3 regions of the Mesorhizobium sp. M1295 genome follow, and region 1 is predicted to be linked to each of the others. Evidence: predicted binding sites of a transcription regulator. Region 1 holds the regulator's gene; each other region holds the start of a gene.

Region 1 (7,285 bases):
GCCGCCAATGCGCATCTGCGGACAGAGCGTGTAGGACGGCATCGCCACGGCATAGCCGCGATCAACAGCGCCAGCGGCAAGATGCGACCAGAAACTCTTGTCGAATGCCATCCAGTAGCCGCCATGGACGAACACCACGAGCCCCTTGGGCTTGGTGGCCGGCAGGAAAAGATCGAGCCGGTTGCGTGGGCCATGGCCATAGGCCATGTCGAGCCGCGCCCGGCCCTCGGTCGAAAGCACGTCGCGAAAAACCCGCGCGGGCTCGACCCAGGCCGCCGGCCAGCGATCGCTGCCGGCTATGTTGGCGCCGTTGGCATAGGCGTTGTCCCAATCGGCAATGTGACGTTCGAACACCCTGCGCCCTCCCCTGGCAATATGGCCTTGCAACGAGCGTGAGCATCGCGCGGCGCGTCGTCGCCAGCCTCACGATTCCAGCTCTCGCATCAATCTCAAGTGACAGCCGCCTTGATGGCGAAGCGCGCATCCTTCCACGCACCGGTGCGCAGGATGTCCTCAAGCACTTCGACGGCCTGCCAGACATCGGCATAGCCGACATAGAGCGGGGTGAAGCCGAAGCGCATGGTCGATGGCGCGCGAAAATCGCCGATCACGCCACGTTCGATCAGCGCGCGCATGATCTGGTAGCCATGCTCGTGCATGAATGAAATCTGGCTGCCGCGTTTTTCCCCGTCGCGCGTGCTTTCGAGCGTTAGCCCGTAAGTGCCGCACTTTGCCTCGACGAGCTCGATGAACAGATCAGCCAGCGCGATGCTCTTCTTGCGCACCGCCGTCATGTCGACATCGTTCCAGATGTCGAGCGCGCCCTTCAGCGTGCGCATCGACAGGACCGGCTGGGTGCCGCACAGAAACCGGCGGATGCCGGTGCCGGCCGCATAGCCTGGCTCGAAGGCGAAGGGCCGTGCATGGCCCCACCAGCCGGTGAGCGGCTGCTGGATGTCGGCAAGATGCCGCTCAGCCGCATAGATGAAGGCAGGCGCGCCCGGTCCGCCATTCAGATATTTGTAGGTGCAGCCAACGGCAAAATCGGCGTTTGCCGTGTCGAGCTCGACTGGCATCGCACCGGCGGTGTGGCAGAGATCCCAGACGATCATCGCCCCGGCTTCCTGGGCCCTGCGCGTCAGCGCCGGCATGTCGCGCAGTTCGCCCGACTTGTAGTTGACGTGGTTGACCAGCACCACGGCGGTGCGTTCGTCGATCAGCTCTTCGATGCTCGGCGCGTCGACCCCCGAGAGGCGCAGCAGCGTATCTTTTCGCGTCGAAACCACACCCTCAGCCATGTAGAGGTCTGTCGGAAAACTGTCGCCCTCGGCGACGATGACCTGCCGCTCCGGCCGCATGGCCATGGCGGCGTGCAGCAGCTTGTAGATGTTGACCGATGTCGTGTCGCAGACCACCGTCTGGCCGGCCGCGGCACCGATCAGGCGCCCGAGCTGGTCGCCGAGTTCGAGCGGCATGTTGAACCAGCCGGCCGTGTTCCAGGCGCGGATGAGATCATGCGCCCATTCTTCGGTCGCTGCCTTGCTCAATTCATCGAAAGCTGCACGCGAAGCGGCCCCTAGCGAATTGCCGTCGAGATAGATCACTCCTTGCGGCAGCACAAAGCGGTCGCGCATCGCGCGCAGCGGATCTGCAGCATCCATCGCCCTTATGGCAACGAGATCGCGAATTCCTGTCATGATTTGTCTGCTCCCCCAAGATTCACCGCAACGCCGGACACGCATCGACGGCATCCATCGGTCACGAGCGGTTCTCCATTACCTGGTATCGCGCAGCAAGGCTCCACCGGCGACAAGTTGCCTGACCACGCGGTGGAAACCAGGAGCCAAGCCAACCCAAGGTTGGCGTTTTGAGTTCGTTTCGTTCACGGTGCATTGACCAAACCGCACAGTCGATACGGCTTCAATTCCGTGCCCTTTGCCGGCTGACGGCCGATACCAGTGCCGCCTTCTGGGAACCCAGAGGCCGCAAACGAAAGCAGAATCAAGGCGATGACGCCCGCGGCGGTGAAAATGCAGCGTTCCGGTTTGGTGAGTGGTATCGTTTCCCGAGCCCTAACACATTCATTAAACTTTAAACAGTTGCGGAACACAACTGGAACAGATAGTGTTTGTTCTGGGTTTGTTTTTCTGATTCTGTTGGGGGTCGCTATGCTGACACGCAAACAACACGAACTGCTTATGTTCATCCACGAAAGGCTGAAGGAAAGCGGTATCCCGCCCTCCTTCGACGAGATGAAGGAAGCGCTCGACCTGGCTTCCAAATCGGGAATCCACCGGCTGATTACGGCGCTGGAGGAGCGCGGCTTCATTCGCCGTTTGCCCAACCGGGCCCGTGCACTGGAGGTGCTGCGCCTGCCCGATTCGATCGCCCCCGGCCTAAATGCGGCACGCAAGTTCTCGCCGAGCGTCATCCAGGGCAGTCTTGGGCAAGGTCCTCGGCAGGGCAAGCCGACATCGTCGCGCATGCCTGCAGCCGGCAATGACGACGATGTCGTCGCCGCCGTGTCGATCCCGGTGATGGGCCGCATCGCCGCCGGTGTGCCGATCGATGCCATCCAGCACCAGACGCATTCGATCTCGGTGCCGCCGGACATGATCATGGGCGGCGAGCATTATGCGCTGGAGGTCAAAGGCGATTCGATGATCGAGGCTGGCATTTTCGACGGCGACACGGTGATCATCCGCAATGCCGATACGGCGAGCCCCGGTGAGATCGTGGTGGCACTGGTCGACGAGGAAGAAGCGACGCTGAAGCGGTTCCGCCGCAAGGGCGCCTCGATCGCCCTGGAAGCCGCCAATCCGGCCTACGAGACGCGCATCTTCGGACCAGACAGGGTCAAGGTGCAGGGCAAGCTCGTTGGGCTGATTCGCCGCTACTGAGCTGCGCCCTTGGCGCCGGCTTTTGGCTTGTCGGCTCTGCGGTATGGCGGCATGCCCCGCGCCGCGCGGGAAAATTTCCGCTGCACGTGCCAGGGCCGGTATGATTTTTCGACGGCGAAGCGGATTTCGGCGCGTGTTGCCGCTTGTGGATCGAAATAGACGGCCGCACTTCCCGCGCGCGCCAGTTGCCGTTTGGTGACGACGAGGACCAGCCGGTCGTAGTAGCAGGGATTATGGGCGGTGGCGTCGTCGATGACGATCAAGCTGGCAAAGGCGCAGGCTGGCCGTGCAGTATCGCGGTCATTGGCTAGCGCGATGATCGCGCCGGATGGATGCCTGGCAAGGCAGAGACCGTCCGTGCAAATGAACGGCATGCCCGGCGGTAAGTCGGCCGGATCGGCAATGTCGAATTGCGGATCGTTCTTTCCAGGTGTTTCCGGCGCGACGATAGCCTCTGATGTGAGCGCGCGTTTCCAGTTGTCGATGGTGAACTCATTCGGGCGTGCCCGGTTGACCGCGAGTTCACCGCTGCCGATCGGCAGCGCGACGAGCCGTGCGTCCTCCGAGATCAATACATCGGGTACGCGCGTCTGCGTTGTCGTTAGCAAGCCGGCGAGCGCAAAAGGAAGGGCCACGAGCCGCAACCAGGTCGTCGCCATGCTGGCAATGACGAGAGCGATCGTCACCAAAAGGACAGATCTCAGCGAAATCAGCCCGACCGCATCGATCGGCGAGCGCTCGGAGATCCACCCGGACAGGGCGATCATCGCCGTCAGCCCCTTGCCCATCACGTAGAGGAAAGGCCCATCCGCGCCGAACGGCATCGCCAGCGCACTGAGGACGGCGAAGGGCATGACGACCAGTGAGATGATAGGCATGATGGCCAGATTGGCGAACAGGCTGAGCGGCGCCACGCGCTGGAAATGCCATATGGCGAAAAGCGCCGTGGCGCTCCCTGCAATGATCGAGGTCATCGCCAGGCCGCCCATGCCCAGCAGTACCTTTCTAGTGGCAAAGCGTAGCGGCGACCGCCGGGGCGGCGGCGTGGTGGCCCCGCCGGCGCGGTAATCGGACCAGCCTGCATAGGCGCCGACAAGGGCCGCCGTCGCGGCGAAGGACATCTGGAAGCTCGGACCGACCACCTCGTGCGGCGACACCAGAATGACCGCGATGGCCGAGATCGCCAGGTTGCGCATGGTGAGCGCGGCCCGGTCGAACAGCACGGCGATAAGCATCACCGCCAGCATGATGAAGCTGCGTTCGGCCGCCACCACAATGCCGGAAAAGACGAGGTAGGCCGCAATCGAAAAAAGCGCGGCGGCCGCGGCATATTTCTTGACCGGCCGTCGCGATGAGAAATCGGGAAACAACGCAAAGGTGCCGCGTAGCAGCGCCATGATGGTGCCGGCGACCAACGCCATATGCAGCCCCGAGATGGAGATGATGTGATAGATGCCTGTACGCCGCATCGCTTCGTTGATCTCCTCGGGAATGCCGGCGCGCACGCCGACGATCAGCGCAGCAGCAATCTCGCCCTCGGCGCCGCCGATGCGGCTGCGGATATGGTCGGCGATGGATTCGCGCGCGTCTTCGATCGAGGAAGAAAGCCGCGCGGCAAGCGGCATGCTGCCCGACGACACGACTTTCGGATTGCCGAGAAAAAAGCCGCTGCCGCCGATACCGGCGAAATAGCTGTCGAAGGAGAAATCATAGCTGTCGGGCCGCACCGGCCCGGTCGGCGGCAGCAGCCGCACATAGCCGGCGATCTCGGAACCGGCGGTCAGCTCAGCCGGTATTTTCATCGCCGAAACGCGGACCCGTTCCGGCATGTAGCGCAGTGTCGGCCTGGCGGTTGAGATCACATCGATCGTCAGCCTGATGCGGCCGCTCGCCATGGGCTCGAACGATACGACGCGACCCGTGAGGCGCGTTGAGATTTCGGAACCGAGCATATGCGTTCCGACACGCCAGGTCTCGACCTTGGCGGCAAGCACGCCAAGCGCGCAGAGCAACGCCGCCATGAAGCACAGGCGGGTTCTGGGCCACGACCGCGAGGCGACGGCACAGAGGGCTGCCAAGGCGACGATTGCGATCGGCTGTGGAAAGGCCGGCTCCACCGCCAGCGCAAAATATACGATCACCCCGCATGCGAGGAACACCGGCACCAGCAGGAAGGCAACCCCACGGTCGAGCTCCAGGCCGACCGCCGAGGTTACGCCGTTGCGGATACGGGACGGTGACGGGAGGCGGAAACGCCGGCGTAGGCGCACGATGGGCTCGGCCGCGGGCACGAGAACCGTTGCTGGGTCGCTCGCCGGCAGCGACGGGGCATCAAAGCGTGGAACCGGCAGCAATGCCGGTGCCGGCAGGACAGGCACGGGCGCGGCAAACAGCAAGCGTTCGCTGACGCCGCTGCCAACGTCCTCGCCCTCGCCCGCACCACGGCCTCGCACAGCCATCGGGTCTGCCCCTTGCGCCCTCGACCTCCTATGCTACATGAACGCGCAACGCGCGAAAGTCCGCAAACCCACTTCCTTCGCCTGCCTGAGAGTTCCATGCCCGACAAGGTCGTCACCCGTTTTGCCCCCTCGCCCACCGGCTATCTGCATATTGGCGGGGCGCGCACGGCGCTGTTCAACTGGCTGTATGCCAAGCACACAGCCGGCACGATGCTGCTGCGCATCGAGGACACCGACCGCGAGCGTTCCACCGATGCGGCAACCGCGGCCATCCTCGACGGGCTTTCCTGGCTTGGCCTGACATGGGACGGTGAGCCGGTGTCGCAGTTCGAGCGTGCGCCGCGCCATCGCGAGGTGGCCGAGGAACTCGTTCGCATGGGCAAGGCCTATTATTGTTACGCGACGCCTGCCGAGTTGGAGGCAATGCGCGAGAGCGCACGAGCCAAGGGGCTGCCTCCCCGCTATGACGGCCGCTGGCGCGACCGCGACCCCTCCGAGGCGCCGGCCGGCGCCAAGGGGGCGATCCGCATCAAGGCGCCGACAGACGGCGAGACGGTTGTGCATGACCGCGTCCAGGGCGACGTGCGCTTTCCCAACAAGGATCTCGACGATTTCATTATTCTGCGCTCGGACGGCAACCCGACCTACATGCATGCCGTCGTCGTCGACGATCACGACATGGGCGTCACCCACATCATCCGCGGCGACGACCATTTGACCAACGCCGCCCGCCAGACGGTGATCTACCATGCCATGGGGTGGGAGGTGCCGTCGATGTCGCATATCCCGCTGATCCACGGTGCCGACGGCGCCAAGCTGTCGAAACGGCACGGTGCGCTCGGCGTCGAGGCCTATCGCGCCATGGGCTACCTGCCGGAGGCGCTGCTCAATTATCTGGCGAGGCTTGGCTGGAGCCACGGCGACGATGAGATCATGTCGATCGCCAACATGATCGCATGGTTCGACATTGGCGACGTCAACAAGGGCGCCGCCCGTTTCGACTTCGCCAAGCTCGAGGCGCTGAACGGCGTGCACATGCGCCGCATGAACGACGCGGCGCTGCTCGACATCTTCATCGCCACTCTGCCCTATCTCGACGGCGGTCCGGCGATCGCAGCTAGCCTCGACGACAGACGCAAGGCGCAATTGCTTGCCGCTTTGCCAGGCCTGAAGGAGCGCGCCAAGACGCTGGTCGAACTTGTTGAAGGGGCTGCATTCCTGTTCGTCGAGCGGCCGATGCCGGTCGACGAGAAGGCGGCGGCGCTGCTCAGCGGTGAGGCGCGCGCGATCCTGCGGGGCGCTCATGCGGCACTGGCCACGATTTCGGACTGGTCTGCCGCCTCGGCGGAAGCCGCGATCCGCGACTATGCGCAGGCCGGCGGCCACAAACTCGGCGCCGTGGCCCAACCTCTGCGCGCCGCGCTCACCGGCAAAAGCACCTCGCCCGGCGTCTTCGATGTGCTGGCCGTGCTTGGCCGCGAGGAAGGCCTGGCGCGGATTGCCGATCAAATCGATTAGGAAACTGGCCCAAGAAGATTGGCATTGAAAGGTGTGTTTCGCAGTGCAACATTGGGTCTTGGCCTAATCTGGCGCGCAGATTCAATTGCGGGCGCAAATGTGCGTATTCCGATGCTTTTGACGTGTTGGGTTCAATGTTTTGCCGTTGCCGGCCTGAGGAAACAAAAAGGAGTTTGCTATGACCGAACCTGCGACAAAGATGGAATTTGGCGGCAAAACCCAGGCGTCGACGGCAAAACTGGAACTCGACGGCAAAACCCATGAATTCAAGATACGAAGTGGTTCGGTAGGACCTGATGTCATCGACATCGGTTCGCTCTACAGCACCACCGGCGTATTTACCTACGATCCCGGTTTTACGTCGACGGCGAGCTGCGAATCGGAAATCACCTTCATCGATGGCGATGC
Region 2 (7,285 bases), on a different contig from region 1:
GATGGCTGTCAACCGGTTTCTAATTCCCTCGTAAACCGCAGCGGTCCGTGCGATGGTCCTCTTCGCACTGCAGCATCAGCCCTTGCGTTTCGCCGGCTGATGATCGCGCAGTCCGGTCAGGACGACAATGCGGATCCACATCGGTTGCCAGATGAGCTTCGACTTCCCGCAGGAAACACCGCTGATCGCGATGCTCAACGTCCATTATTCGCGCGCATCCGATCTCGAGCGGCCGGACTTCCTGACGTCGAACCCGCCGGTGCCGATCGAAAGCTATCGCGACAGTTTCGGCAATTGGTGCAACCGTCTCGTTGCGCCGGCCGGGCGCTTTGCGTTCGGCACGGACGCGGTCATCCGCGACCCCGGCTCCTTCGAGACGCGCGAGCTGACGGCATGGCAGCATGAGGTGCGCGATCTGCCGTCGGAGACGCTGCTGTTCCTGCTGCCCAGCCGCTATTGCGAGAGCGACGTGCTGGCGAACGAAGCCTGGCGGCTGTTCGGCAATACCCCGCTCGGCATCCCGCGCGTCCAGGCGGTCTGCGACTTCGTCCATAACCATATCGTCTTCAACTATTTCAATGCACGGCCGACACGCACCGCAGCCGAAGCCTATCGCGAGCAGAGTGGTGTGTGCCGCGACTTTGCCCACCTCGCAGTCGCCTTCTGCCGCGCCCTGAACATCCCGACCCGCTACTGCACCGGTTATATCAGCGATATCGGCCTGCCAAAGCCGTGGTCGGACATGGATTTCGCCGCCTGGATGGAGGTTTATCTCGGGGGCCGCTGGCACGCGTTCGACCCGCGCAACAACGCGCCGCGCATCGGCCGCATCCTGATTGCCTCCGGACGCGATGCCGCCGATGTCCCACTCACCCACATTTTTGGACCGGGCGCGCTGGCTGGCTTCAAGGTCTGGACGGAGGAGGTCATCGAATAGCCTCTCGCGCTGCCCTTTTGAACAACTCGACACTTCGGGCGTTGTTCGAGCTGTGGAGCGTGGGCGTGCTCCGCTAATCTCGGTGCATCAACCAAGGCAGCACACCATGGCGGCGCATGGCGGGTCGAAAAAAGTGATCTATGCGGCGCTCGCCGGCAATCTTGCGATCGCCCTGACCAAATTCGCCGCTGCCTTGTTCACGGGCAGCTCGGCAATGCTCTCGGAAGGCGTCCACTCGCTCGTCGATACCGGCAATGGCAGCCTGCTGCTTTACGGCATGCACCGCGCCGCCCGGCCGGCCGATCGGACGCATCCGCTAGGCCATGGTCGCGAGCTGTATTTCTGGAGCTTCATCGTCGCGCTCCTCGTCTTTGCACTGGGCGCCGGCATATCGTTCTACGAAGGCGTGACGCACATCATGGCGCCGGAGCCGATTGCCAACGCAAAGGTGAACTACGCTGTACTTGGCCTTTCCTTCCTGTTCGAAGGCACCTCCTGGCTGGTGGCGCTGAACGAGTTCCGCCACCAAAAAGGCAGCCACGGCTGGCTCGAGGCGGTGCAGCTCAGCAAGGACCCGAGTGTCTACACCGTACTCTTCGAGGACAGCGCGGCACTTCTCGGCCTCGTTGTCGCCTTCGCCGGCATATTGGCGGCGGAACTGCTGGACATGCCGAAGCTCGACGGCGCCGCGTCGATCGGCATCGCGCTGATCCTGGGCGCGACCGCGATCTTCCTGGCCCGCGAAAGCAAGAGCCTGCTGCTCGGCGAGCCGGCCTCGCCCGAGGTGCAAATGAAAGTGCTGGCCATTGTCCAGCAGGACCCGGCGGTGCAGCGGGCAAATGGCGTACTGACGCTCCATATGGGGCCTCAGGAGATCGTCGCCGCTCTGAGCATCGAGTTCGAGGACCACTTGTCGGCGCCCGAGATAGAGACCTGCGTCGAACGCCTCGAGACACGGCTGAAGGCGGAGATGCCGGAGGTCACGCGCCTGTTCGTCAAGCCGCAGACCACCGGCACCTGGGAACGGCGGAGCAAGGCCTTGGCGGCGTCCGGAGGGGAGCCGGCCTGAGGAAAATGGCTGCGCCATCGGGCAGTCCCGGTTATGATTGCGCGCAAAAGCTCCAGGAGGAACGAAGATGAAAATCGACGGCGGGTGTCATTGCGGCGCCATTACTTACGAGGCCGAGGTCGATCCGGAAAAGACCACCATTTGTCACTGCGTCGATTGTCAGAAGCTAACCGGAACGGCCTTTCGCGTCACCGTGCCGGCGTCCGAGGACAATTACACGATCACCAAGGGCGCGCCGAAAATCTACATCAAGACCGGTTCGAGTGGTGCCAAGCGCGCTCAGGCATTTTGCGGTGAGTGCGGCTCGCATCTCTACGCCACGTCGGCGGGCGCGGGACCGAAGGTTTACGGCATCAGGGTCGGCACGGCATGGCAGCGCGATCAACTGGTGCCGAGAAAGCAGATCTGGCATCGCTCGGCGCTGCATTGGCTGCCGGAATTCGAAGGCACAACAATCATCGAGGAGCAGTAGCGCCAGACCGGGCGAAGCCTCGGCTCCGGTTCCGGCGTAGCTCTCAATCGTCGCCTTCGACGACCCTTAGCCTCAGCTGCCCGGTTTTCGAATCGGCAACACGCGCGCTGCTTTCCGCTTTTGCTCCGCTGCCATTCGACCCAGCGGTGTCCTCCGCCGGCTGCACGCCAAACTCCAGCGCCTCGATCTTTTGTCCGCGCCTGGTCACCTTCGATGTCGAGACGAGGATGTCCTCGATATCCTTGGCCGATTGACCGAAATGCGTCTGCAATTTGCGCACCCGCTCGTCGAGCCGAGAGACGTCTTCCATCAGCCGGATGACCTCGCCCTGGATCAGGTGCGCCTGCTCGCGCATACGGGCATCCTTGAGGATCGCCTGGATGACCTGGATCGACAGCATCAAAAGCGATGGCGAGACGATGACGATCCGCGATCGATGCGCCTTTTGGACAACGGCCTCGAAATTCTCGTGGATTTCGGCGAACACCGATTCCGAGGGCACGAACATGAAGGCAGTGTCCTGCGTCTCGCCCTGGATCAGGTATTTTTCGGAAATATCCCGGACATGCACCTCGATGTCGCGGCGGAAAGCCTGAGCGGCGGACTTCTGCAGGTCGGCGCCTTCGGCGGCACGGATGGCATTCCAGGCCTCGAGTGGAAACTTTGCATCGATGGCAAGCGACGGTGCGCCGTTCGGCATCTTCACCAGGCAGTCGGGCCGGCTGCCATTCGACAAGGTCGCCTGGAATTCATAGGCGCCGTGGGGCAATCCGTCGGCGACGATGGCTTCCATACGCGACTGGCCGAAGGCGCCGCGCGTCTGCTTGTTGGAAAGGATCGCCTGCAATTGCACGACCTGGCCGGCCAGCGACTGGATGTTGCCTTGCGCGATATCGATGACCGCCAGCCGCTCCTGCAGCTTGGCGAGGCTCTCATGCGTCGATCTCGTCTGCTCGGTCATGGTCTGGCCGAGGCGGCCGGTCATGGCGTCGAGGCGCTGGCCGATCGACTGGGTCAGTTCGGCCTGACGCGCCCCGAACACTTCGGCGATAGCGCCCATACGGCCCTGCATTTCCGCCTGGCTTGCCAAGATGCCGGCCATCCGCACCTCGGCGTCGCGGGCGTGGTCGGCGGCTTCGGCGGCCGCCATTGCACGCGCCTTGGCCGATCGCCAGAGCGCAATGACGAGCGCCACGAACAGGCCGAGGAACAGCATTGCGCCGAAACCCAGGGCATGGCCGAGCGTGATCGTGGTGGCGCCGAGGCGGGCGACAGGTTCGGACAGGATGGTGGCCAGATCGTTCATGCCGACAGCATAGATGATTCGGTCTGGCGGCACAGATCAAAACGTGAACGACCAGAAGGCGTCCCGGTTGACGCTTTTCCTGCGAGGTCTTAGGTGAGACGCCATGTCGATCAAGCCGCTTATCATCCTCCCCGATCCCGTCCTGCGTCAGGTTTCAAAACCGGTCGAGCGTGTCGACGGTGATTTGCGTAAACTGGCCGGCGACATGCTGGACACCATGTATGACGCGCCCGGCATCGGCCTCGCGGCGATCCAGGTCGGCGAACCCTTGCGCTTGCTGGTGATCGACCTCGCCAAGGAGGACGAGACGCCGGCACCGCACGTCTTCATCAATCCCGAAATCCTCGACAGCTCCGACCAGCGTTCGGTCTACGAGGAAGGCTGCCTGTCGATCCCGGATTACTATGCCGAGGTCGAGCGTCCGGCAGCGGTGCGGGTGAAGTATCTCGATCGCGACGGCAAGCTGCAGGAGATCGAGGCCGAGGGGCTGATGGCGACCTGCCTGCAGCATGAGATCGACCACCTAAACGGCGTGCTGTTCATCGACCACATCTCCAAGCTGAAGCGCGACATGGTGGTCAAGAAATTCAAGAAGCTCGCCAGGGACAAGGCGCCGGGCAAGATGGTGGGATAGGGGTCGACGAATGCCCCTGCGTGTCATCTTCATGGGTACGCCCGAATTCTCCGTGCAGACGCTGCGAGCGATCGCCGGGGCAGGGCATGAATTGGCAGCCGTCTACACGCAGCCGCCGCGCGCCGCAGGCCGGCGCGGGCTCGAGCTGACGCCGTCGCCGGTGCAGCGTGAGGCGGAGCGGCTTGGCATCGAGGTGCGGTCGCCGGTGTCGCTGAAGAGCGAGGCGGAGCAGCAGGCGTTCCGCACCTTGCGCGCCGATGTCGCCGTGGTCGTCGCCTACGGGCTGCTTCTGCCCAAACCTATTCTCGAGGCGCCGCGGCTCGGTTGCCTCAATGGCCACGCATCGCTATTGCCGCGCTGGCGCGGCGCTGCCCCTATCCAGCGCGCCATCATGGCCGGCGATACCGAGACGGGCATGATGGTGATGCGGATGGAGGAAGGCCTCGACACCGGGCCTGTGGCAATGGTTGAAAAATGCGCCATTGGACCGGACATGACGGCCGGCGATCTGCACGACCGGCTGATGATCCTGGGTGCTGCGCTGATGGTGCAAGCGCTCGAACGGCTCGAGCGGAATACGCTGACATTTACCACACAGGCGGAGGTGGGGGTGACCTACGCCAAGAAAATCGATAAATCGGAGACTCGCATAGACTGGCTGCGACCTGCCGGCGACGTGCACAACCAGATTCGCGGCCTATCGCCCTTTCCCGGTGCATGGTGCGAGGCCGAAATCGGCGGCCGCATGGAACGGCTGAAACTGCTTCGCTCGACGCTCTCGCAAGGCGCCGGCGAACCGGGAGGAATTCTCGATGACCGGCTGACGGTTGCCTGCGGGTCAGGCGCGATCAGGCTGGTCGAAGTTCAACGTGCGGGCGGAAGGCCCATTGCCGCGCAGGAGTTTCTGCGCGGGGCCAAGCTCGAAAAAGGGATGAAATTGTCATGAGCATGATGTCCATACGCGCGGCGACGCCGCGGGACCGCGAGGCGATCCGCCTTGTCGAAGAACACGCATTCGGCCAGCAGGCGGAGGCCGGACTGGTCGACGCGCTGGTCACCGGCGGTGATGCCGTCGTCGAACTGGTGGCGGACGAAGACGGGCAAGTGGTCGGCCATATCCTGTTTTCACGGCTCTTCGTGCAGAATGGCGGCAAGAGCTTCCCGGCAGTCGCGCTGGCGCCGCTGGCAGTCGAGCCGTCGTTCCACGGCACCGGCATCGGCGGTGCCCTGGTCCGCGAGGCTCATATCCGCCTGAAAGCCGCCGGCGAGACGCTCGCTGTGGTGCTCGGCGATCCGGCCTACTATGGCCGCTTCGGCTACAGCCGCGCCCGTGCAGCGAAATTCGAGAGCGACTACCAAGGCGAGGCTTTGCAGGCGCTTGCCTGGGGCGAGGCGCCGGAGACCGGCAGGCTGGTCTACGCCTCGGCCTTCGGCTCAGCCCTCGCCGCCTGATTTCGCCTCGATCCGGGAATGCCGCGTTTTCGCCTCGACATCGAATATGACGGCAGTCTCTTTGCCGGCTGGCAACGCCAGGCCAATCAGCCTTCGGTGCAGCAGGCGATCGAGCAGGCGATCGAGAAGTTCTGCGGCGAGCAGGTCTCTCTGCGCGCCGCCGGCCGCACCGATGCCGGTGTCCATGCGACCGCTCAGGTGGCGCATGTCGATCTGGTCAAGGCATGGCCCGGCGACAAGGTGCGCGACGCCGTCAACGCGCATCTGCAAGCGGCCAAGGCGCACATCGCCATCCTGAAGGCCGCCGTCGTGCCGGATGGCTTCGATGCGCGTTTCTCGGCGATCGGCCGCCACTATCTCTACCGTATCGTCAACCGCCGCGCGCCAGCAGCGCTCGACAAGGGTAAGATCTGGTGGGTACCGAAGCAGCTCGATGCCGCCGCCATGCACGAAGCGGCAAAAGTGCTGCTTGGCCGGCATGATTTCACCACCTTCCGCTCGACCCAGTGCCAAGCCACCAGCCCGGTCCGCACGCTCGACCGGCTGGATGTCAGCCGGGCGGGCGATTTCATCGAAGTCCGCGCTTCGGCGCGGTCATTCCTGCACAACCAGGTGCGCTCGATGGTCGGCTCGCTCAAACGTGTCGGCGAAGGCGGCTGGGCCATTGCCGACCTCAAGGCCGCGCTCGAGGCGCGCGACCGTGCGGCCTGCGGTCAGGTGGCGCCGCCCGACGGGCTGTTTCTAGTCGGCGTCGATTATCCGACGCCTGGCTGATCCGGCACGCTGATACCGAGCAGCGCCTGCAGGCCGAACAGGACGATCAGCGACGCCACGAACATGCCGGCAAAAACAGCGCTGCCGACAGCCGCACCCCTGCCGATGGCAACGTTGGTCATCCGCCAGGTCAATACCATTGACAGCGCGAACAGCAGCAGCGACACCAGCCCGGAGACTTCGTTGGCCGATGTCAGGAAAAGCCGGATCAACGCCGATGGCAGCATCATCCAGGCGATGATCGCCGAGGCCCAGTTGCTGGCGACGACATAATGGACGAAACGGCTGCCGACGCCGACCCGCGGCGCGACCAGGGCCAGGCCGATGAGCGGCAGCACCCAGGCGCCGATATCGACGGTGGCCAGCCGGATCAACATGCTGAAACGGCCGACGAATGCGTCGGGATCGCCGATCTCGTTGGCAATGCCGACCCAGCCGACGATCAATGCCGGCGCCGCGACGACGATGGCAAAAAAGGAGTTCCAGAAACCGTCCGCCGAAAGGTCGAGCAGGCGAAATCCGTCGGCCTTGCCGAGCATCAGCCGCCAGGCGCCGGCAAGCGAAGCATAGGTTTCATCCGCTGAAAGCATCACTAGGATATGTCCTGCGCAAACCAGTCTTCAACGAAGCGCAGATAAATC
Region 3 (7,285 bases), on a different contig from region 1:
TGCCATGCGCTCGACCTCTTCGAGCTCGTCCGGCGAGATCGGCTTGTTGTGGGAGATGTCGAAGCGCAGACGCTCGGGCGCGACCAGTGAGCCCTTCTGCGCCACATGGGTACCCAGCACCTCGCGCAGCGCCTCATGGATCAGATGCGTGGCGGAATGGTTCGCGCGCAGCCTGGAGCGGCGCGCGTGGTCCACCCTCAGCTCGACGGTCGCGCCCGTCTTGACCGTGCCGTTGGCCACCTTGCCGACATGGACGAAAAGCCCATCGGCCTTCTTCTGCGTATCGGATATCTCGATCGAGAACCCGTCGCCTGAAATGACGCCGGTATCGCCCATCTGGCCACCGGACTCGCCATAGAACGGCGTCTGGTTGACAACCACGGCAACGGCGTCGCCTTTGCCGGCACTGTCGACGGTCTTGCCGTCCCTGACCAGCGCCTGGACGAGGCCTTCCGCCTGCTCGGTCTCATAGCCCAGGAATTCGGTGGCGCCGTTCTCCTCACGCACCGCGAACCATACCGTTTCGGTTGCGGCCTCACCGGAACCAGCCCAGCTTTTGCGCGCCTCCGCCTTCTGCCGCTCCATCGCCTCGGTGAAGCCGGCAAGGTTGACCGAGATGTTGCGCTGGCGCAGCGCGTCCTGCGTCAGATCGAGCGGAAAGCCATAGGTGTCGTAGAGCTTGAACGCTGTCTCGCCATCCAGCATGTCGCCGGAGACCAACTTTTCCGTCGCCTCCGAAAGCAAGCCCAAGCCTCGCACCAGCGTCTTGCGGAAACGAGTTTCCTCAAGCTTCAGCGTCTCGGTGATCATCTGCTCGCCGCGCACCAGTTCCGGGTAGGCTTGGCTCATCTCGCGGACCAGCGCCGGCACCAGCTTCCACATCAGCGGCTCATTCGAGCCGAGCAACTGCGCGTGGCGCATGGCGCGGCGCATGATGCGACGAAGCACGTAGCCCCGCCCTTCGTTGGACGGCAGCACGCCGTCGGCGACCAGGAAGCAGGACGAACGCAAGTGGTCGGCGATGACGCGGAACGATGCGACGGTGTCCGCATCCGGACCGCGGCCAAGCGCCGACGACGCAGCGTCGATCAGGTGGCGGAACAGGTCAGTTTCGAAGACGCTATCAACTCCTTGCAGGATGGAGGCCATGCGCTCGAGGCCCATGCCCGTGTCGATCGACGGACGCGGCAGGTCGACGCGCTCGTCCTTCGTCACCTGTTCATACTGCATGAACACCAGGTTCCAGAATTCGAGGAAACGGTCGCCATCCTCCTCGGGGCTGCCGGGAGGGCCACCCCAGATGTGCTCGCCACGGTCGATGAATATCTCCGAACACGGCCCGCACGGTCCGGTGTCGCCCATTGCCCAGAAATTGTCCGAGGTCGCGATGCGGATGATGCGATCGTCGGAAAGACCGGCGATCTTCTTCCAGTAGGAGGCGGCCTCGTCGTCGGTGTGGTAGACGGTGACCAGCAGCTTGTCCTTCTTCAGCCCGAACTCCCTGGTGATCAGGTTCCAGGCAAGCTCTATGGCGCGCTCCTTGAAATAATCGCCGAAGGAGAAATTGCCGAGCATCTCGAAGAAAGTCAGGTGTCGCGCGGTGTAGCCGACATTGTCGAGGTCGTTGTGCTTGCCGCCGGCACGAACACTCTTCTGGGCAGTCGTCGCACGCGAATAGGGCCGCTTCTCCAGACCGGTGAAAACGTTCTTGAACTGCACCATGCCGGCATTGGTGAACATCAGCGTCGGGTCGTTGCGCGGCACCAGCGGGCTCGACGCGACGACCTCGTGACCTTCCTTGCGAAAATAGTCGAGAAATGCCGACCGGATCTCGTTGACGCCACTCATGAATACTGCCTTTTCGAGAGAACCGCCGGCTGCCGGCGGAAAATAGACATGGCCTTTTAGCGGTCGCACCGCAGCCTGTCCAGAAACACCAAATGGGCTCAAATCCCGGCTTTCACCGGCGCTTTGAAATGCGTCTGACTCGCCGTCAAACGCCAACCGCCGGCACGGGGCCGGCGGTTCAAAATGTACCGATTACGCAAACTCAAAATCAAAACATCAAATCCAAACCTGGCTGACGCTCCGGGAGGCATCGCTTTTCCTACATCGCCCCGGCGTCGTCCTCGAAACCGTCGTCGCTGCTTTCGGAGCCGCCGTTCTCAAGGAATTTCTCGGCGATCAATCCGGCATTCTGCCTCAGCGCCAATTCGATCTCGCGCGCCGTGTCGGGATTGTCGCGCAGGAACAGTTTTGCGTTTTCGCGGCCCTGGCCGAGACGCTGCGAATTATAGGAGAACCAGGCGCCCGACTTTTCGACCACGCCAGCCTTGACGCCGAGATCGACCAGCTCGCCGGTTTTGGAGACGCCCTCGCCATACATGATGTCGAACTCGACCACCTTGAAGGGCGGCGCCAGCTTGTTCTTGACGACCTTGACGCGGGTCTGGTTGCCGACGACCTCGTCGCGATCCTTGACCGAGCCGATGCGGCGGATGTCGAGGCGGACCGAGGCATAGAATTTCAGCGCGTTGCCGCCGGTCGTCGTCTCGGGCGAACCAAACATGACGCCGATCTTCATGCGGATCTGGTTGATGAAGATGACCATGGTGTTGGAGCGCGAGATCGAGGCGGTGAGCTTGCGCAGTGCCTGGCTCATCAGGCGGGCCTGCAGGCCGGGCAGCGAATCGCCCATCTCGCCTTCGATTTCGGCCCGCGGCGTCAGCGCCGCCACCGAATCGACCACCAGCACGTCGATGGCGCCGGAGCGCACCAGCGTGTCGCAGATCTCCAGCGCCTGTTCGCCGGTATCGGGCTGCGAGATCAGCAGGTTTTCGAGATCGACGCCGAGCTTGCGGGCATAGACCGGATCGAGCGCATGCTCGGCATCGACAAAGGCGCAGATGCCGCCCTTCTTCTGGGCTTCGGCCACCGTGTGCAGCGCCAGCGTCGTCTTGCCCGAGCTTTCCGGTCCGTAGATCTCGACGATGCGGCCGCGCGGCAGGCCGCCGACGCCAAGCGCGATGTCCAACCCAAGCGAGCCGGTCGGCACCGTTTCGATCTCGACGACCTGCTCGTTCGCGCCGAGCCGCATGATCGAACCCTTGCCGAAGGCACGCTCGATTTGCGACAGCGCCGCATCCAGAGCCTTTGATTTGTCCACCGCTTTGTCCTCTACAAGCCGCAAAGAATTCTGAGCCATGATACATCACCCCGTGGTCGTCAATGGAGGCCGGACAATCCCGCAATCCTTAAAAGAATGTACCTCGTTTGTTCTCATTTGTCAATGAGCCCCAAGGGTTTGAAAAATAACTGATATCCATATTTGTTCTATTTTTGTTTCGCAATTTTGCTTCCGGACGTATCCCGCCTCGCATGCGGCGCCGTTGCCGTCACCATCCGAATCGCACCCGCGATTGCAGGGTTCCGCCCGGCGACCTAGTCTCCTCCCGGGCAACAGCAAAGGGCATTTTGCCGGCATGATGAAATCCCCGACGATCCTGGCCGTGGGTGGCGCCTATATCGAGCGGCGCGGCCGGGTTGCCGGCGCCTTCGTGCCGGCCGCTTCCAACCCCGGCACGATGCGCGAGCATGTCGGCGGCGCCGCCTTCAACGCCTTGCGCTGTGCGGTGCGGCGCGGCGTCTCGGCCTCGCTGCTTTCGGTGCGCGGCGGCGATGCCCTGGGCGACACGGTTTTACGCGCCGTCACCGACGCCGGCATTGCCGATTTGTCGGCGGTGTTCCTCGACCGCGCGACGCCAAGCCATACGATGCTGGTCGATAGCGACGGCGGGCTGATCGCCGGCCTTGCCGACATGGTGCTCTACGAGCTGGCGCTTCCCAAGCAGATCCGCCGCGCCAAGGTGCGAGACGCGATCGGTTCGGCCGACGCGGTGCTGTGCGACGCCAACCTGCCGTCTTCCGCAGTGGCGCGGCTGGCGGCACTCGCCGCCGGCAAGCCGGTGTTTGCGCTTGCCGTCTCGCCCAGCAAAGCGGCGCGGCTGACGCCGGTGCTTGATCTTCTGGCACTCGCCTTCATGAACCGGCACGAGGCTGGCGTGCTCGCCGGCGTCGACATCGATGCTGACGACCAAGGCATCGTCGACGGCCTGAGACGCGCGGGCCTTAAAAGCGGCGTGATCACCGCTGGCGACGGACCGGTCCTCGGTTTCGACAAATTGGGCGCGTTCTCGATCCTGCCACCGCCGCTCCAAAAGCGGACCGATGCTGCCGGCGCCGGCGACGCATTGGCCGGCGCGACGGTCGCCGCCCTGCTGCGCGGCCTGACGCTGCGCGCGGCACTGCGCGAAGGCGTTGCCGTATCTATGCTCGCCCTCGAGAGCGCCGATACTGTTGCGGCCTTCAGCGGTGCCGGCTTTGCCGAGGCGCTGGCGCTCGTGCCCGAGGCGCGGGACCTGGCGTGAAATGCGGCCCAGAATTGCCGAAGCATGACGCAGCCTATTTGCCGGCGCGCCGTCCTGCCTCGTAGGCGCGGCGCGCCCAGATCGCCATCTCGTCGGGGTCGTCGAAAGCGCTGTCGGGAACGCTCCAATAGGGCATCGACACCAGCTTTCCGTGGCGCGAGCCGGTATAGGTCCATTGCCGGCAGCCGGCCGCTTCGAAATCCGGGGCGCTTTCGGCGTCGGCCTTCAGCATCAATTCGCCACGGATGACAATGGCGACGATGACGCCATCGAAATAGATGCCCTTGCCGCCGAACAGCTTGCGGATGCTGACCGGGCCGAGCACTTCGAAAAGCTCTTCTATGCGCTCGTTGTCCATGGCGCGATCATGTCACCGGGATTTCCCCTTGTCATCGCCGCTACCGGCACCATCCTGACAAGTTCAGAATCAGTTTCATCGGAGTTTTTCATGCCGCTTCTGCTCAAAGGGTCCTGCCGGTGCAATGCCGTGCGTTTCGAGGTGGAAAGCCACACGCCGGTGCCGTTCATGCTGTGCTACTGCTCGATCTGCCGCAAGCAGCAGGGCGGCGGCGGTTTCGCCATCAATCTCGGCGCCGATTACGAGACGCTGAAAATCGAGGGCAAGCGCCATCTCGGCGTCTACCGGGCCGAGATCGAGGACGACGAGCACCCGCAACGCGAGATCTCGACGGGCGAACGGAACTTCTGCACGAAATGCGGGACGGCACTCTGGCTCTACGATCCAACCTGGCCGGAGCTGGTGCATCCGTTTGCCTCGGCAATCGACACAAACCTGCCGAAGCCGCCGGAGAAGGTGCATCTGATGCTGAAATACAAGGCGAACTGGGTCGAGCCCGATATCGGCAAGGGCGACAAGGTCTTCGATGTCTACCCGGAAGAGTCGATCGCCGACTGGCACAAACGAACCGGGATGTGGGTGGATTAGCGTTTCTTCTCCCCGTTCGCTATCGCGTATGGGCAAGCGCCCCCTCACCCGGATTGCCAACCGAATTGCGAAGGGCAATCCGGGGCAATCCGACCTCTCCCCGAGGGGAGAGGAAGTCGCCCAGCGCTGGCGCCAGCCTCTTCTCCCCATCGGGGAGAAGGTGGCCCGAAGGGCCGGATGAGGGGGCGGCGAAGGAAAAGCCTTAGGCCGAAGCGCGCGCCTCGGCCAGTGCCTTCAGATCGGCGGGCTTCAATTCGACCGATTCGCCGCAGCCGCAGGCCGAGCTCTGGTTCGGGTTGCGGAAGGTGAAGCCGGTGCGCAGCGTCGTCTGCTCGAAATCCATCTCGGTGCCGAACAGGAAAAGCGCTGCCTCAGGCACGACATAGACGTGGGCGCCGTCGCGCTCGATATGATCGTCCTTAGTGTTGGGCTCGGTCACCAGGTCGACCGTATATTCCATGCCGGCGCAGCCGCCCTTCTTGATGCCGAGGCGAATGCCATGCGCATTCTCACGGGTCGCGACGATCTCGCGCACCCGGTCGGCAGCCTTTTCGGTCATCGTGATGACGGCAAAGCGTCCCATTCTTTCCTTCTCCATTGCGCGCAGGTTCAAGGTCTGCCGAATGATTCCTCACCTAAAATGGTGAAGTTTTGTACCCGGCGCAAGTGCGCCAGCCTTTGGCTGGTCGGATGCTAGTACCACCCCACCGCTACCTGTGCCTCTTCCGACATGCGGTCGGGCGACCAAGGCGGGTCGAAGGTCATGTTGACCTCGACGCCGGAAACGCCTTCGACGGCGCCGACGGCGTTTTCGACCCAGCCCGGCATTTCACCGGCCACCGGGCAGCCCGGCGCGGTCAGCGTCATGTCGATCTTGACCGAGCGGTCGTCCTCGATGTCGATCTTGTAGACGAGGCCGAGCTCGTAGATGTCGGCCGGGATTTCGGGGTCATAGACCGTCTTCAGCGCCGAGACGATGTCGTCTGTCAGCCGCGCCAATTCGTCGGCGGGGATTGTCGATCCGGAAACCGCCGCATTGGTCGTCGTTTCCGAATTGGTCTCGGCGGTGTGGCTGGCATCATCCATGGTCGTCACCCGAAGAACTTTCGCGCCTTTTCCAGCGCATCGGCCAAAGCATCGACTTCGGCCCTGGTATTGTACATGCCGAACGACGCCCTGCATGTGGATGTTACGCCGAAGCGTTTCAACAGCGGCTGGGCGCAATGCGTGCCGGCGCGCACCGCCACGCCCTGCCGGTCGATGACCATCGACACATCATGCGCGTGGATGCCCTGCAGCTCGAACGAGATGATGGCGCCCTTGCCAGGCGCATCGCCGAAGATGCGCAGCGAGTTGATGGCGCGCAGTTTTTCATGCGCATAGTCCTTCAGATCGGCCTCATGGGCGGCGATGCGCTCGCGTCCGATCTTTTCCATGTATTCCAGCGCCGCACCCAGCCCGATCGCCTGGACGATCGGCGGCGTGCCGGCCTCGAAACGGTGCGGCGGGTCGTTGTAGGTGACGATGTCTTGCGTCACCTCCTCGATCATTTCGCCGCCGCCCATGAACGGGCGCATCCGCTCCAGAATATCCTTCTTGCCGTAGAGCACGCCGATGCCCGACGGGCCATAGACCTTGTGGCCGGTGAAGACGAAGAAATCGCAGTCGAGATCCTGCACGTCGATCGGCATATGCACGGCGCTCTGGCTGCCGTCGACCAGCACCGGAATGCCGCGGGCGTGCGCAATGCGCACGATCTCCTTGATCGGCGTGACCGTGCCCAGCGCATTTGACATATGGGTAATGGCAACCAGCTTGGTGCGGTCGGTCAGCCGTTTTTCGAATTCCTCGATGTGGAAGACGCCGAGATCGTCGACCGGCACCCAAACCAGTTTTGCGCCCTGCCGCTCGC

What was found. The regulator LexA, encoded in region 1, represses DNA repair genes until DNA is damaged. The targets are predictions, from matches to a motif close to TGTTCNNNNTGTGTTCNG.
Region 2: NKH29_RS06525 (DNA recombination protein RmuC) is a predicted target of LexA. The motif match lies at 3,817-3,834, and genes of this name have one in related genera.
Region 3: recA (recombinase RecA) is a predicted target of LexA. The motif match lies at 3,330-3,347, and genes of this name have one in related genera.

What each region holds. Positions count from the first base shown of each region.
Region 1 is NZ_JAMYLU010000008.1:205,846-213,130, forward strand. Features, by position in the region: gene NKH29_RS14245 (hormone-sensitive lipase) at 1-354, opposite strand, end outside; gene kynU (kynureninase) at 450-1,697, opposite strand; gene lexA (transcriptional repressor LexA) at 2,169-2,900, shown strand; gene NKH29_RS14260 (ComEC/Rec2 family competence protein) at 2,894-5,359, opposite strand; gene gltX (glutamate--tRNA ligase) at 5,456-6,877, shown strand; gene gltA (citrate synthase) at 7,056-7,285, shown strand, end outside.
Region 2 is NZ_JAMYLU010000003.1:244,962-252,246, reverse strand. Features, by position in the region: gene NKH29_RS06540 (transglutaminase-like domain-containing protein) at 128-937, shown strand; gene NKH29_RS06535 (cation diffusion facilitator family transporter) at 1,044-2,006, shown strand; gene NKH29_RS06530 (GFA family protein) at 2,074-2,478, shown strand; gene NKH29_RS06525 (DNA recombination protein RmuC) at 2,522-3,784, opposite strand; gene def (peptide deformylase) at 3,888-4,418, shown strand; gene fmt (methionyl-tRNA formyltransferase) at 4,435-5,364, shown strand; gene NKH29_RS06510 (GNAT family N-acetyltransferase) at 5,361-5,870, shown strand; gene truA (tRNA pseudouridine(38-40) synthase TruA) at 5,889-6,644, shown strand; gene NKH29_RS06500 (hypothetical protein) at 6,626-7,234, opposite strand; gene dapE (succinyl-diaminopimelate desuccinylase) at 7,237-7,285, opposite strand, start outside.
Region 3 is NZ_JAMYLU010000007.1:156,744-164,028, reverse strand. Features, by position in the region: gene alaS (alanine--tRNA ligase) at 1-1,848, opposite strand, end outside; gene recA (recombinase RecA) at 2,108-3,205, opposite strand; gene NKH29_RS12770 (PfkB family carbohydrate kinase) at 3,483-4,427, shown strand; gene NKH29_RS12765 (TfoX/Sxy family protein) at 4,462-4,785, opposite strand; gene NKH29_RS12760 (GFA family protein) at 4,876-5,373, shown strand; gene sufA (Fe-S cluster assembly scaffold SufA) at 5,576-5,956, opposite strand; gene NKH29_RS12750 (SUF system Fe-S cluster assembly protein) at 6,067-6,459, opposite strand; gene NKH29_RS12745 (cysteine desulfurase) at 6,465-7,285, opposite strand, start outside.